4 regions of the Desulfofundulus sp. JL263-se genome follow, and region 1 is predicted to be linked to each of the others. Evidence: riboswitches for the same ligand, from Rfam matches in the RefSeq annotation. Region 1 holds a riboswitch; each other region holds the start of a gene.
What was found. Region 1 has a riboswitch for cobalamin ahead of cobK (precorrin-6A reductase). Riboswitches for the same ligand answer to the same signal wherever they lie in the genome.
Positions count from the first base shown of each region.

Region 1 (3,474 bases):
GTTACTGCCGGGATGGCCATATATGATACCATGCAGTACGTTAAGCCGCCTATTTCTACTATCTGCATGGGGCAGGCTGCGAGCATGGGCTCGTTCCTGCTGGCTGCCGGGGCAAAGGGGAAGCGGTTTGCCTTGCCCTACTCCCGCATAATGATTCACCAGCCCCTGGGAGGTGTTCAGGGGCAGGCTACGGACATTGATATTCATGCCAAAGAAATATTACGCATGAAGGCTGTTTTAAATGAACTCTTGGCTAAGCATACAGGTCAGCCAGTGGAGGTTGTGGCCCGGGATACGGAAAGGGATTTCTTTATGTCAGCTCAGGAGGCCAAAAAATACGGCATCGTGGATGAGGTCCTCCAGGTCCGTAAGCAAAGCTAAAAGAGGTGGAATTTATGTTTAATGAAAAAGGTCAATTAAAGTGTTCCTTTTGTGGTAAGTTGCAGGACCAGGTTAAAAAACTGGTTGCCGGGCCCGGTGTATACATTTGTGACGAGTGTATCGAATTATGTAACGAAATTATCGAGGAAGAACTGGGTGAAGATGTTGGATTGGAACTGGGTGATATTCCTAAACCACGGGAAATTAAGGAAATACTGGACCAGTATGTAATCGGCCAGGAAGATGCCAAAAAAACCCTGGCAGTGGCGGTTTATAACCATTATAAGCGGATAAACCTGGGTGGAAAAATCGATGATGTGGAACTGCAAAAGAGCAATATTGTTATGGTGGGGCCCACCGGCTGTGGTAAAACGTTGCTTGCACAAACCTTGGCACGCCTGCTGAATGTTCCTTTTGCCATTGCCGATGCCACTTCCCTTACCGAGGCCGGTTATGTGGGGGAGGATGTTGAAAATATCCTGCTCAAACTTATCCAGGCTGCCGATTATGATGTAGAAAAGGCAGAAAAGGGCATTATTTACATTGACGAGATTGATAAAATTGCCCGTAAGTCAGAGAATCCTTCCATAACCAGAGACGTTTCCGGTGAAGGTGTTCAGCAGGCACTGTTAAAAATACTGGAAGGGACGGTGGCCAGTGTTCCGCCTCAGGGCGGCCGTAAACACCCTCACCAGGAATTTATCCAGCTTGATACTACCAATATTCTGTTTATCTGCGGTGGTGCCTTTGACGGCATAGAAAAAATCATTGAAAATCGTATCGGAAAGAAAGGCATAGGTTTTGGGGCTGACATTAAGCCTAAGAAGGAGCGAAATATCGGGCAGATCCTTAAGCACATCCTTCCGGAGGATCTATTGAAATACGGTCTTATTCCCGAGTTCGTCGGACGCCTGCCGGTTATTGTTACCATTGATGCCCTGGATGAAGAGGCACTGATCAGGATCCTCACTGAACCCAGGAATGCTCTCGTCAAACAATATCAAAAATTATTTGAACTTGATGGTGTAAATCTGGAGTTTCAGCAGGAGGCCCTCGAGGCCATTGCCCGGGAAGCCATGCGCCGCAACACAGGTGCCCGTGGCTTAAGGGCCATTCTGGAAGAAATAATGTTGGACATTATGTATGATATTCCGTCCCGGAATGATATTACCAAGTGTATTATCACCAAAGAAATTATAGAAAAGAAAGAAAAGCCTCTTGTTATCTCCGTTGAACGCAAGAAAAAAGAAGAATCGGCATAAATAAGCCCACGATGAATGTGGGCTTATTTAAACTTTATACTGGACAAATTGGTAAATTTGTGTTAACATTAAGACAGCTAATTAATTTAATAATTTTTTCTACCCAGGTGCCCGTACCGAAAGGTAGGGATAATAGGGAACCAGGTGAGAATCCTGGACGGTCCGGCCACTGTGATTGGGGAGCCTCTTCCTAAAGGCCACTGTCCAGCCCAGCACTCAATGGTATTACTATTATGATATCGGATTACCGTAGGCAAGTTTATTATCTTGCAAGCTACCAAAATACCTTTGAGTGGTGGACCGGGTGGGAAGGCGGAAGAAGGTGATGAACCATAAGTCAGGAGACCTGCCTGGGTAGCGCACTGGTGATGTCCTCCCGTGGAGAGGGGCAGTGTACCATTTTGGTAGGGGATAAATACGCTGTAAAGTGCTAAAAAGCACCCTGACTCTTCGTGGAGAGGGGTGCTTTAAATTTTTAACCCGTACTCTCTTCCTGGCAATGTACTGCCAGGACTCCTTTCTTTATTTTAGTTTTTTATGGGCAATTGAATATGAAGGACAGGTGCCATGATTCGAGAAATCGTGGCTTAAACCTGAACCTTTGTTTTTTTCGCTGTTCGGGAAAGGTTACCCAAAAAGGTGATACTCACTTGGGGCCGCAAAACCTTGAACAGCGAACGGGCCTGTCTAACTTTACCACTAATCCGCAGGGTGTTAGGGGGTGGTTAGATGTGGCCAGATTTAGGTAAAAATCTGTCCCCGGTACATCCGGGGGCTTTTCTTTAGGTAGGTGAGCAAGTTTGATATTGATTTTGGGTGGTATCAGTGAAGGCCGTAAATTGGTTCAACATTTAGTTAAAGAAGGCCAGGAAGTAGGAGTTATTGCTTTAAGTTGTTACGGAAAAGAATTGGCGCGGGAAGACGGGGCCGTTGTGTTTGAGGAAAAAATTCCCGCCGACCCTGGTGAGTGGCTTAAAAACATTAATGTGCGCGCTGTGGTTGATGCCAGGCATTCTTCCGTATTCGACAACTACAATTCTACCAGTGACAATTGGGTTTCTGTTTGCGATATTGCAGGGATACCCTTTTACCGTATTGGGCGTGAAGAAACGGTTTTTACTGAAAATGAACTTATTCATACGGTATATTCCATGGAGGAAGCCGCTGAAAAAGCAGCCCAACTGGGAAAGAACATATTTTTGACAACAGGAAGTCACGGGCTGGAACCATTTCTGCGGCTTAAAGAAAAGCATGGCATACGTTTGGTGGTCAGGGTGTTGCCTGAGCACAGGGTTATTAAAAAATGCCAGGATATGGGTATAAAACCCAAGGATATTGTGGCCATGCAGGGACCTTTTTCCAAACAAGTTAACAAGGTCCTGTTTAAAATGTACCGGGCATCAGTGGTAGTCACCAAGGACAGTGGAAAAGCCGGGGGTACGGATACCAAGTTGTCTGCGGCCCTTTCCTTGAAAATACCGGTAGTCATAATTAAGAGAAAAGCTAATGGACCGGTGTTTAAGTGGCAGGAAGTATTTCGCTTGCTTAGGGAAAATGGGAAAAATGGAGGAAGGTGATTTAATGATTTCCTTTAAGCGAACTATTTTGTTAAGTACTTATATGCTTGTCCTGTTCATGACGGTACCCAGGCCTGCTTTTGCCATGCATATTATGGAGGGGTTTCTCCCTGTGGGCTGGGCGGCATTCTGGGCCCTGGCTACCCTGCCCTTTTTGGTGCTTGGCATTCGCTCTATTACAAATTGGGCAACGTATAATCCCGGCACTAAAATATTGCTGGGATTGGTTGGTGCTTTTGCCTTTGTCCTTTCTG
Region 1 covers NZ_CM149993.1:2,460,481-2,463,954, reverse strand. Annotated here, with positions in the region: gene clpP (ATP-dependent Clp endopeptidase proteolytic subunit ClpP) at 1-381, shown strand, start outside; gene clpX (ATP-dependent Clp protease ATP-binding subunit ClpX) at 396-1,643, shown strand; cobalamin riboswitch at 1,732-2,011, shown strand; gene cobK (precorrin-6A reductase) at 2,444-3,220, shown strand; gene ACX4JR_RS12750 (energy-coupling factor ABC transporter permease) at 3,207-3,474, shown strand, end outside.

Region 2 (3,474 bases), 880 kb from region 1:
GGTCATAAAGAGATTTACAAGGAGGGGATGAGAAATTACTTCCAGGTTACTCTCCCCTTGTTGCGCGGGGAAGTGGTTTTGTTCTTAAGTGCCGGTTTTTTTGCTGCTTCCTTTGCTAACAGTGAGGCCGGTAAATATATTATCACCATGTTACAAGTAATGGCCGGTTATGGCCAGCTGGTAATAGAGTTAACCATTCTTTTGGCTATTGTAATATTAGCCATTGCTGGCGTTCATCCAGTGGTTTCCGCTAGTATATTAGCCAGCAGCCTTGACCCGCCGGCAATAGGCTTACCTGCTGAGAGCTTGGCGGCAATTCTTGTTATGAGCTGTGCCATTGCAAATGTAAGTTCACCTTCTACAGCTGTTAACATGATGCTTAGCAGGTTTTCGGGAAGAAACCCCATAGAAATAAGTTTGCGCTGGAATATACGGTACGTGGCTGTAACCGGTTTAATGCTCAGCTTTATTGTCAGTATAATATTTTAAATTTGGGCAGGCCCGGATCTATTAGGATAAGGTGGTGTCCGGTAATGGTAAAATATCGGGAAGTTATTTTGTAGACTTAATTAACTATAGTAAGATTGGTGATAGGGAAGTTGAATATGTTGACAATATAGTAAAACTGTGTTATGTTTTCTTCAAGTTAACTAACTATTTTACAAAAAATATTATAAAAGGAACAGGTGCTTTTACCGGAAGGTAAGGCTTAAAAGGGAAGCCGGTGCAAATCCGGCGCGGTCCCCGCCACTGTGATGGGGAGAGGTTTCACATCAAGTCACTGTTTGGTCCAGCACTCAACGGTTCGCAAAGTATTGTAACGGCGTTGGTTATTTTTTGGGTAATATTCACTTACTTTGAGTAACTAAAAGTATCATTGAGTGCTGGACTGGATGGGAAGACGTGAAATCTCGATGAACCTGAGCCAGGAGACCTGCCTGTTCCGCCAAACTGCCGGCGCCTACGGGTGATGGGGAGGTGGTTGTTTTTATGCCCAGTTAGGGATTGAACCCCCGGCCTTTTTGTAGGCCGGGGTTTTTTGATAGGGGGAGATACCTTGTTAGAGGAAATACCGTGGTTTAAAAAGCAGGTTTCTAGTTGGGGGTTAGAGAAATGTTACCAAGAAAAAATGTTCTTTTAACAGTTGTAGTAATATCAATTTTTTGCTTAGTATTTGCAAATAATGTACAAGCTGCAGATATTAGTAGTTTAACTCAGGAACGAATTGATAAGGCAATAGACTACTTATACGGACAATATAATGAAAATGGAGAGAACATAAGCGAACTGGCGGCGGAAGCCCTGGCGGCAGCCGGGGAAGACCTGGACAGCAGTGGGTGGAGTAAAACGCTAAAAAAACTAATTATCGAAGATGCCAAAAAGATAGATAAAAACAGCAAGGTGGCGACAATTGGCAAGACAATACTGCTGCTGAATACGCTGGGAGATACTTCCGGTGAAAAAGAGAGACTGGCAGGGCTTTTGAAGGATCTGCAGGGGGAAGAAGGAAACTTTGGCGCGACGGTATACGAGCACGTGTGGCCGGTAATGGCGCTATCTGAGATGGGGGCTTTGGACGCAGAGCATCTGGATGTGACAAAAGCAGAAGAATGGCTGCTGGGCCAGCGGCTCAACAACGGTACCGGCGTGTGGGGATATACCTATGGAGGGACAGAATATGAAGATGTGGATGCTACGAGCTGGGCGATAAGAGCGCTGGCGGGTTTTCCGGATGCAATGGAGCAGGGTTCGGACTGCTACCGGGCCATACAGGACGGTTTAGCCTTTTTAAAGAGCAAACAAGGGACAAAAGGAGAAATAAGCAACTGGGACCCGGGAGTATCCACAGCGGAAGCGGTGCTTACCCTGCTGAAACTTGGTATAGACCCGCAGGGAGAGAACTGGACGGTAACGGATGAAGTATACGGTGAAAAAAACCTGATTACCTACCTGCTAAGTGACGAGGCACAAAATGATGACGGCAGCTTTGGGCCATATGCTAACGTGATGGGAACCTTTGCCCCACTCAAGGCGCTGGCAGCGTTCAAAGTGTCAGAATTCAATAATGGAGATTTAAATAGTGAAATAGATACAAAGATTGCCAGTGCTATTTCGTACCTATATAAAAAATTCTGCGAAGACAGAACTAACATAAGTGAACTGGCGGCGGAAGCCCTGGCGGCAGCCGGGGAAGACCTGGACAGCAGTGGGTGGAGTAAAACGCTAAAAAAACTAATTATCGAAGATGCCAAAAAGATAGATAAAAACAGCAAGGTGGCGACAATTGGCAAGACAATACTGCTGCTGAATACGCTGGGAGATACTTCCGGTGAAAAAGAGAGACTGGCAGGGCTTTTGAAGGATCTGCAGGGGGAAGAAGGAAACTTTGGCGCGACGGTATACGAGCACGTGTGGCCGGTAATGGCGCTATCTGAGATGGGGGCTTTGGACGCAGAGCATCTGGATGTGACAAAAGCAGAAGAATGGCTGCTGGGCCAGCGGCTCAACAACGGTACCGGCGTGTGGGGATATACCTATGGAGGGACAGAATATGAAGATGTGGATGCTACGAGCTGGGCGATAAGAGCGCTGGCGGGTTTTCCGGATGCAATGGAGCAGGGTTCGGACTGCTACCGGGCCATACAGGACGGTTTAGCCTTTTTAAAGAGCAAACAAGGGACAAAAGGAGAAATAAGCAACTGGGACCCGGGAGTATCCACAGCGGAAGCGGTGCTTACCCTGCTGAAACTTGGTATAGACCCGCAGGGAGAGAACTGGACGGTAACGGATGAAGTATACGGTGAAAAAAACCTGATTACCTACCTGCTAAGTGACGAGGCGCAAAATGATGACGGCAGCTTTGGGCCATATGCTAACGTGATGGGAACCTTTGCCCCGCTCAAGGCGCTGGCAGCGTTCAAAGCGTCAGAATTCTGCGAGGGCGGAATTGACCAGGGAGATCAAGAAGGGGACAGTGACAGCAATGATAATTCCGAAGGAACAACTTTACCGCAAAGAACAGAGGTTTGGGTTGCCGTTGTAGGAAAACAGGGTAATTTTTGGTTTGCTCCCGGGAAAGTAATTCTTTATCCAGATAATAAATTTGGCATTACAGCAATGGGAGCTTTGGACGCAACCGGCCTGGATTGGGAGTTTTCAAACGAATGTTATGGCTTTGTTGTTAGAATAGAGAGTGATGAGAATGAAGGAATGAGCGGTTGGATGTATAAGGTTAATGATTCTGTACCAAATGTTCTGGCCTGCGATAAAACGATCGATGATGGAGACCGGGTTATCTGGTGGTACAGTACGGACCCAAGTTCCAGCGGCCCGGACTGGGACAGTTTAACCAGCGGCAGTTATAAAGTGGAAAGCCCGGTCACGCTGGAGGACGCTGTCGATAAGGCAGCCGATATACAGAACAGGCTTGCTGCTAAAACAATAAAGCCTTCCGCTGCGGTAAAAGAAATTAAA
Region 2 covers NZ_CM149993.1:236,555-240,028, forward strand. Annotated here, with positions in the region: gene ACX4JR_RS01235 (hypothetical protein) at 1-489, shown strand, start outside; cobalamin riboswitch at 668-956, shown strand; gene ACX4JR_RS01240 (S-layer homology domain-containing protein) at 1,114-3,474, shown strand, end outside.
Region 2: linked by a shared signal. The riboswitch ahead of ACX4JR_RS01240 (S-layer homology domain-containing protein) and the one ahead of cobK (precorrin-6A reductase) in region 1 are both predicted to bind cobalamin.

Region 3 (3,474 bases), 1.5 Mb from region 1:
AGTTCGATGTGCGTGACCTCATTAAAAACCGAAAAGTAATGTTCTCATGTCCCGAAGATATTTACGACATGCTGGTATTCATAGGAGCTCCCGGGAGATTCTGTATTAAGCGGGTTTTCCACCGGGACAGCGGAGATATTTGTGCTGTCAGCAGTACCCAGCGTTTGAACTTGATGGCCGGGCGCTACGTGGGCAAGGATGACCCGGTTTTGATTGTAAGGTGCCAGAGCGGATTCCCTGCCGTGGGCGAGGTCCTTGAGCCCTTTGCCAATCCTCACCTGGTATCCGGGTGGATGCGGGGATCCCACTCGGGCCCCTTGATGCCGGTGGGAATGAACCAGTGCACACCCACACGGTTCGACGGCCCCCCGCGGGTAGTAGCCCTGGGATTCCAACTTGCCGATGGTATACTTCACGGTCCCCAGGATTTCTTTGCTGACCCGTCCTACGACAAAGCCCGGGAAAAAGCAAATGAAATCGCCCAATACTTGCGCAGCTTGGGCCCCTTCGAGCCACACCGCCTGCATTTGGATGAAATGGAATACACAACCCTACCGCAAGTTACGGAAAAACTTAAATCCAGATTTGAAGACCTTCGCAAACCAAGTAGTTAACTGGCAGGTAAAAATGCTGATAAAAGGCAGCCCTTGCATTAGGGCTGCCTTTTTACGCTTACTTTAAAATCTTATCTTCTTCTAAATCCATAACGTTAGCCTCGGCAAAGGTAGCCATTTCATTAAGTATCCTGCAGGCAGCATCAACCAAGTTCATGGCCAGCACAGCCCCGGTACCTTCTCCCAACCGCATATTCATGTACAGCATGGGCTTTAAACCCAAATGTTCCAGCATCAATTTATGCCCGGGCTCCGCGGACAGGTGAGATGCAATCATGTAATCCCTGCACTTGGGCTCAATGGCCGCGGCCACCAGGGCGGCAGCCGTAGAAATAAACCCGTCTAAAAGAACGGGAACCCGGCAGGCGGCAGCACCCAGGATAACACCGGTTAAGCCGCCGATTTCAAGGCCTCCCACTTTGGACAACACATCCAGGCCATCCTCCGGATCCGGCCTGTTAACCTCCAGCGCCCTGATCACCGCTTCACGTTTTCTGGCCAGCACATCGTCATTTACCAGTGTACCCCTGCCGGTAACCTCATCTGCAGTATATCCACCCAGGGCGGCTAAAATAGCACTGCTGGGAGTAGTGTTGCCAATTCCCATATCACCGGTTGCCAAAATGGTTGCACCTTGGCTGATTTCTGTTTTTGCCAATTCAATTCCCACTTCTACAGCCTGCACCGCCTCATCCCTGGCCATAGCCGGCCCTCTGGATATATTACCGGTACCAGGCCTCACTTTGCGAGAAATTACCCCGGGTATGTTTACAGGCCCCTTTACGCCTACGTCCACTACAACCAACCTTACCCCGGCCTGCCGGGCCAGTACCCCTATGCCGGCAACTCCCCGGACAAAATTGGGAAGCATCTGCCTGGTAATCTCCTGGGGCGCGGCACTTACCCCTTCTTCCACTACGCCGTGATCACCGGCCATCAATATTACTGATTTTCCTCCCACCATTGGCCGGGGATGTCCCGTTATACCGGCCATCTTTGCGGCCAATTCCTCGAGCATTCCCAGGCTACCTGGGGGTTTAATAAGGTTATCCAGCCTTTCCTTTGCCTTTTCCATGGCACCGTGGTCCAAACTAACAATGGATTGGATAGTTTTATTTAGCAGTTCCATTTTTTAAAGCCTCCCCTTTAACAAAATTAAAAGTCCACGACCTTAAAAGGCCGTGGACTTTACCATCATCCACTGCAGCGCCCTTTCCCGCAGGGCTATCCCCAAGCAGGCAGGTCTCCTGGCTTCCGGGCTTCGCACCCTGCCGCCTTCCCGGCACGGCAGTGGCACACTCTCGTGCCTTCCCGCTCGCGCCAGTGGCATAATGGCGGGCACTTCCCGGTTACAGTGGCGGGACCGCTCAGGATTCTCACCTGATTCCCTATTCTCCCCGAAGGGCACCTGCTGGGCATAAGTGTTTTTAAATTTTGTTCTATGCCTTTGGGGAAAAATCCTCCTTTAATTCAAAATTTTTTACCTGCAGGCATACCGGTTTATATCTATTCCCCGCCGCATGAGCCACTGGGCCGTCATACCTGTAATAACCAACTGTTTGGTTCGCAACATATCCAGGCGCCCTGTGCCCAGCGCCATCATTATACTCCGCAGGCCCGTCTTCATTTCCTCAATATATTCTACCAGGCCCTCAGTCCCGCGTTCCATCAAGATCTGCAAAAAGGGCCTCGCTATCCCCACCAATCCGGCCCCCGCCACCAGAGCCTTGGCCACATCGCCTGCCGAGCGGATACCGCCGGAAGCAATAATTTCCACATTCCCCGAAACGCTTAGCGCCTCCAATAAAGCCGGTGCTGTCGGTATTCCCCAATCCAAAAGGGGGACATCAGACTTTCCCCGCCGTCGTCCTTCAATGGCGGCAAAATTTGTACCCCCGCGGCCGCCAATATCCAGGTACTTTACCCCCATATCAGCCAAAGACTTTACCGTCTCACGGCTCATGCCAAACCCCACTTCTTTAACTATAACCGGCACGGGCAACTCGCCCACCAGGCGGGCTATATTATCCATTACACCCCTGAAGTCCACGTCTCCTTCGGGCATGCTGAGTTCCTGGGCCACGTTCAAATATAACTGTATACCGTCCGCCTGCACCATTTCCACCGCTTCCAGAGCATCCTCGAGACGGCACCCCGCATCTAAATTCGCCAGCACCACTCCGCCGGGATTTTTTTCCCGCATAATCGTATATGTTTTCCTTACACCGGGATTTTCCAGGGCCGCCCGCTGGGAGCCCACTGCAACGGCAATTCCCGTACGGGACGCCACCTCACCCAGGGCAGCATTAATCTCCAATACATCCGGATGCCCGCCGGTCATGGCATTAATTAAAAGAGGGGCCCTTAATTTTTTACCGAGAAACAAGCACGTGCAGTCAACCTGTTCCAGCCGCAATTCCGGCACCGCGCAGGGAACCAAAAAAAGGTCGGCAAATCCCGTTGACCCGGTATCTTCCAATTCCAGGGCATAATATACGTGCTCTATTTTACGTTTTTGTCGTAAAATTATAACCGCCTCCGAATCCAGGATACTTCTTCCCGGCATTACTTGGCCTGCCGGTCGAAATAAATGTTTTTACTGGTTGCGGAAATGGGAATGGCCACCACTATGGAGCCCTTGACAAGACCCATTTTCCTGGCCACCACTGCCGGGCGATACATAATCCTGTTATCTACATTCAGTATACTTGCTGTTTTTACAGCGGAACCCAAGGCAATTCCCACATCCAGGACACGCCAGGCACATAACGGCCCTTCAAACTCAGGACCTTCATTACTTTTCAGGTCATCGCAACGCTCATAGCCACATGCCCCGCAATTAAGCCCTAAAGGCTTGTTT
Region 3 covers NZ_CM149993.1:961,470-964,943, reverse strand. Annotated here, with positions in the region: gene fbp (fructose-1,6-bisphosphate aldolase/phosphatase) at 1-614, shown strand, start outside; gene cobT (nicotinate-nucleotide--dimethylbenzimidazole phosphoribosyltransferase) at 673-1,743, opposite strand; cobalamin riboswitch at 1,835-2,041, opposite strand; gene fni (type 2 isopentenyl-diphosphate Delta-isomerase) at 2,095-3,180, opposite strand; gene ACX4JR_RS04900 (ferredoxin domain-containing protein) at 3,180-3,474, opposite strand, start outside.
Region 3: linked by a shared signal. The riboswitch ahead of cobT (nicotinate-nucleotide--dimethylbenzimidazole phosphoribosyltransferase) and the one ahead of cobK (precorrin-6A reductase) in region 1 are both predicted to bind cobalamin.

Region 4 (3,474 bases), 1.5 Mb from region 1:
GTAATCCAGGTAATAGGCATGCTCCCAGACGTCCAGTACCAGGATGGGGATGCCGCCCCATTGGGTTAGGTCCTGGTGCTTTTCAGCGGTGAGAATTTCCAGCCGCTCCCAGGTAGGCTGCCATACCAGAACCGCCCATCCCGATGCTTCCACGTCTGTGGCTGCGGCAGCAAATTGTTCTTGGAAAGTGAAAAAACCACCAAAATAGTTGTTAATCTGCCGCCACGTTTCAGGGCCGGGCTGCCCGGTACCCCTCGGTGTCATTATGGTCCAAAAAACGCTGTGCAGTATGTGCCCCGAGCCGTAAAAGGCCAGTTCCCTTTCCCAGTGTTTAATCAGGGAAAAATCCCTTTTCCGCCTTGCTTCTGTCAGCTTCAGCTCTGCCTTGTTCAGGCCATCAACATAAGATTTATGGTGGCGGTCATGGTGGACGCGCAGGGCGGTCCCGCTTATTACCGGTTCCAGGGCATTATAGGGATAAGGTAAAGGAGGCAGCTGGTGGCCGCCGGGCGGTACGGATTGAACGGCCCACAAATCACGCATAGTTAAGATTCTCCTTTCAAATTGGAAACCTGTGGTAATTATATTATGGTTTTATCATGGAAAAGTTCCTGATAACTCCTAATAATTAAAGAATCAGGGGGGAATGGCAAGCCGGGGTTTGGATGGTTTTATCCTTGACAATGTTAAAATTAGTTAATAGAATGTGTATTGACAATTTAGTAGCACGCATTTCCAGGTGCCCGTAAGGGATAATAGGGAACCGGGTGAGAATCCCGGGCGGTCCCGCCACTGTAACCGGTAGTCCGCCTCATTACCACCTTCTGTCGTCCTTTAAGGCAAGGCAGTTGGGAAGGGAGGTCAGGGCGCTATTCCGGAAGCCAGGAGACCTGCCTGGAAGTGTTCTTGTGCTGCCACGGGGATATGGCGGCAAGGGAAAAAACGTGGGGATGATGGCAAAGTCCGCATCAATAAGGGTGCGGGCTTTTTATTTTAGAAAATTTTGGAAAAGGAGGGAATTAAATGACTCTATTGGAGAGCGCCAGAGAGGGGAAAATTACACCGGTCATGGAACGGGTGGCCGGGCAGGAGAAAGTTACCCCGGAATTTATAAGACAGGGAATTGCCGAAGGGAAAATAGTCATACCCCGTAACGCCCGGCGCAGCAGCAGTTTTCCTGTAGGTATAGGCGCGGGCCTGCGGACCAAGGTAAGTGCCAGTATAGGATTGTACGGCAAGGACGCCCGGATTGACGTCGAAGTCAAAAAAATTAAGGCCGCGGTAAAGGCGGGAACGGATTCTATCATGGACTTGAGCGTAAGCAGGGATATCGATGCCATGCGTAAAGAAGCGCTGGCGGCCACTCCCACACCCGTGGGGACTTTGCCCCTTTACCAGGCCATAGCCGAGGCCGGTGAAAAATACGGCTCCGCCGTTAAGATGACTGTTGACGAGCTTTTTGAGGTAATTGAGCGCCAGGCCGCCGACGGTGTGGATTTTCTGGCCCTTCACTGTGGTACCACCATGGAAATTGTAGAGCGCGCCAAGAGGGAAGGCCGGATAGATCCCCTGGTGAGTTACGGGGGCTCTCACCTTATAGGCTGGATGATTTATAACCAGAGGGAAAACCCCTTGTATGAGTACTATGACCGGGTGCTGGAGATTGCCCGCAAATATGATGTCACGGTCAGTCTTGCCGACGGCATGAGGCCGGGGTGTCTGTACGATTCCCTGGACGGCGCGCAAGTACACGAGCTGGTAATTTTGGGAGAATTGGTAAGACGTGCCCGGGAGGCCGGGGTCCAGGTAATGGTCAAGGGTCCGGGACATGTACCTTTAAACCAGCTTAAGGCAACCATTACCTTGCAGAAGAGTCTTTGCAAGGGCGCGCCGTATTTTGTCTTCGGCCCCGTGGTAACCGACATAGCGGCCGGTTACGACCACATCAGCGCCGCCATCGGCGGGGCCATAAGTGCCTGGGCGGGAGCTGAATTTATTTGCTATGTTACGGCAGCTGAACACATAGGTCTCCCCGACGCCCGGCAAGTGCACGAAGGGGTGGTGGCGGCCCGCATCGCCGCCCACGCCGCGGATCTGGCCAGGGGCCTTAAGGGGGCTGCAGAATGGGATTTAGAACTGTCCAGGGCCAGAAAAGAGCTCAATTGGGAAAAACAGCTCGCCCTGGCCATAGACCCCCACCGGGCGGGAGAAATAAGAAAGAATCGCAGCGAGGAATCTTCGCCGGCCTGTGCCATGTGCGGTAAATACTGTGCCATGAAAATAGTATCCGAGTACCTGGGGACATACAAGCACAGCTGTTAAAAAGAAGGGGTGAGAAAATGACTCAAGTACTGGCGGCCCGCGCGGGCAAAATTACTCCCGAAATGGAAGCGGTGGCCTACCGGGAAAACGTGGACCCCGAATTTATCCGGGAAGGTGTTGCCCTTGGCAAAATTGTTATTCCTAAAAACGTTAAGCGCAAGGAATTTAACTACTGCGGCATTGGAGATGGCTTGCGGGTCAAGGTAAATGTCCTTATCGGCACTTCCAGCGAGCGGGACCAGGTAGAAGTGGAGGCAAGGAAACTGGCCATTGCGGAGGAAGCAGGATGCGACAGCGTTATGGATTTAAGCACCGGGGGAGATATCGACGGTATGAGAAGGCAGACCCTGGCCAAAGCAAGGGTTCCCGTGGGCAGCGTGCCCGTTTACCAGTGTGCCGTTGAAGCCAGGGAAAAAAGAGGCAGCATTGTGGCCATGACGGCGGAGGATATGTTTGCAGCCATAGAAAAGCAGGCGTCAGAAGGTGTGGATTTCATGGCCATTCACTGTGCCCTGAATTTTGACGTTATAAAGCGTCTTAAGGCTACCGGGCGGGTTACCGATGTGGTCAGCCGGGGCGGTGCTTTTTTGATTGCCTGGATGCTGCATCATAACAGGGAAAACCCCTTATACGAGCAATTTGACCGCCTGCTGGCCATATTGAAAAAGTATGACGTAACTTTGAGCCTGGGGGACGCCATTCGCCCCGGTTCCACCGCCGACTCGCTGGACGGGGCCCAGCTGCAGGGCTTGATTGTTGCCGGTGAACTGGTGGCCAGGGCCAGGGAGGCAGGAGTGCAGGTCATGGTGGAGGGTCCGGGACACGTCCCCATGCATCACATAGAGGCTACTATACTGCTGCAAAAGCGCCTGTGCCACGGCGCGCCTTATTTTATACTGGGAACGCTGGCTACTGACGTGGCGCCCGGGTACGATCACATTACATCGGCTATCGGCGGCGCCATAGCCGGAGCGGCCGGAGCTGATTTCCTGTGCTACGTTACCCCGGCTGAACACCTGGGACTGCCCACGGAAGAGGATGTCCGCGAAGGGGTTATAGCTGCCCGCATAGCTGCCCATGCGGCGGACCTGGCCCGGGGACATAAAAAGGCCTGGGAAAGGGATCTGCAGATGGCCCGTGCCCGGGTAGACC
Region 4 covers NZ_CM149993.1:840,950-844,423, forward strand. Annotated here, with positions in the region: gene ACX4JR_RS04305 (superoxide dismutase) at 1-543, opposite strand, end outside; cobalamin riboswitch at 721-912, shown strand; gene thiC (phosphomethylpyrimidine synthase ThiC) at 1,024-2,322, shown strand; gene bzaB (B12 lower ligand biosynthesis ThiC-like protein BzaB) at 2,340-3,474, shown strand, end outside.
Region 4: linked by a shared signal. The riboswitch ahead of thiC (phosphomethylpyrimidine synthase ThiC) and the one ahead of cobK (precorrin-6A reductase) in region 1 are both predicted to bind cobalamin.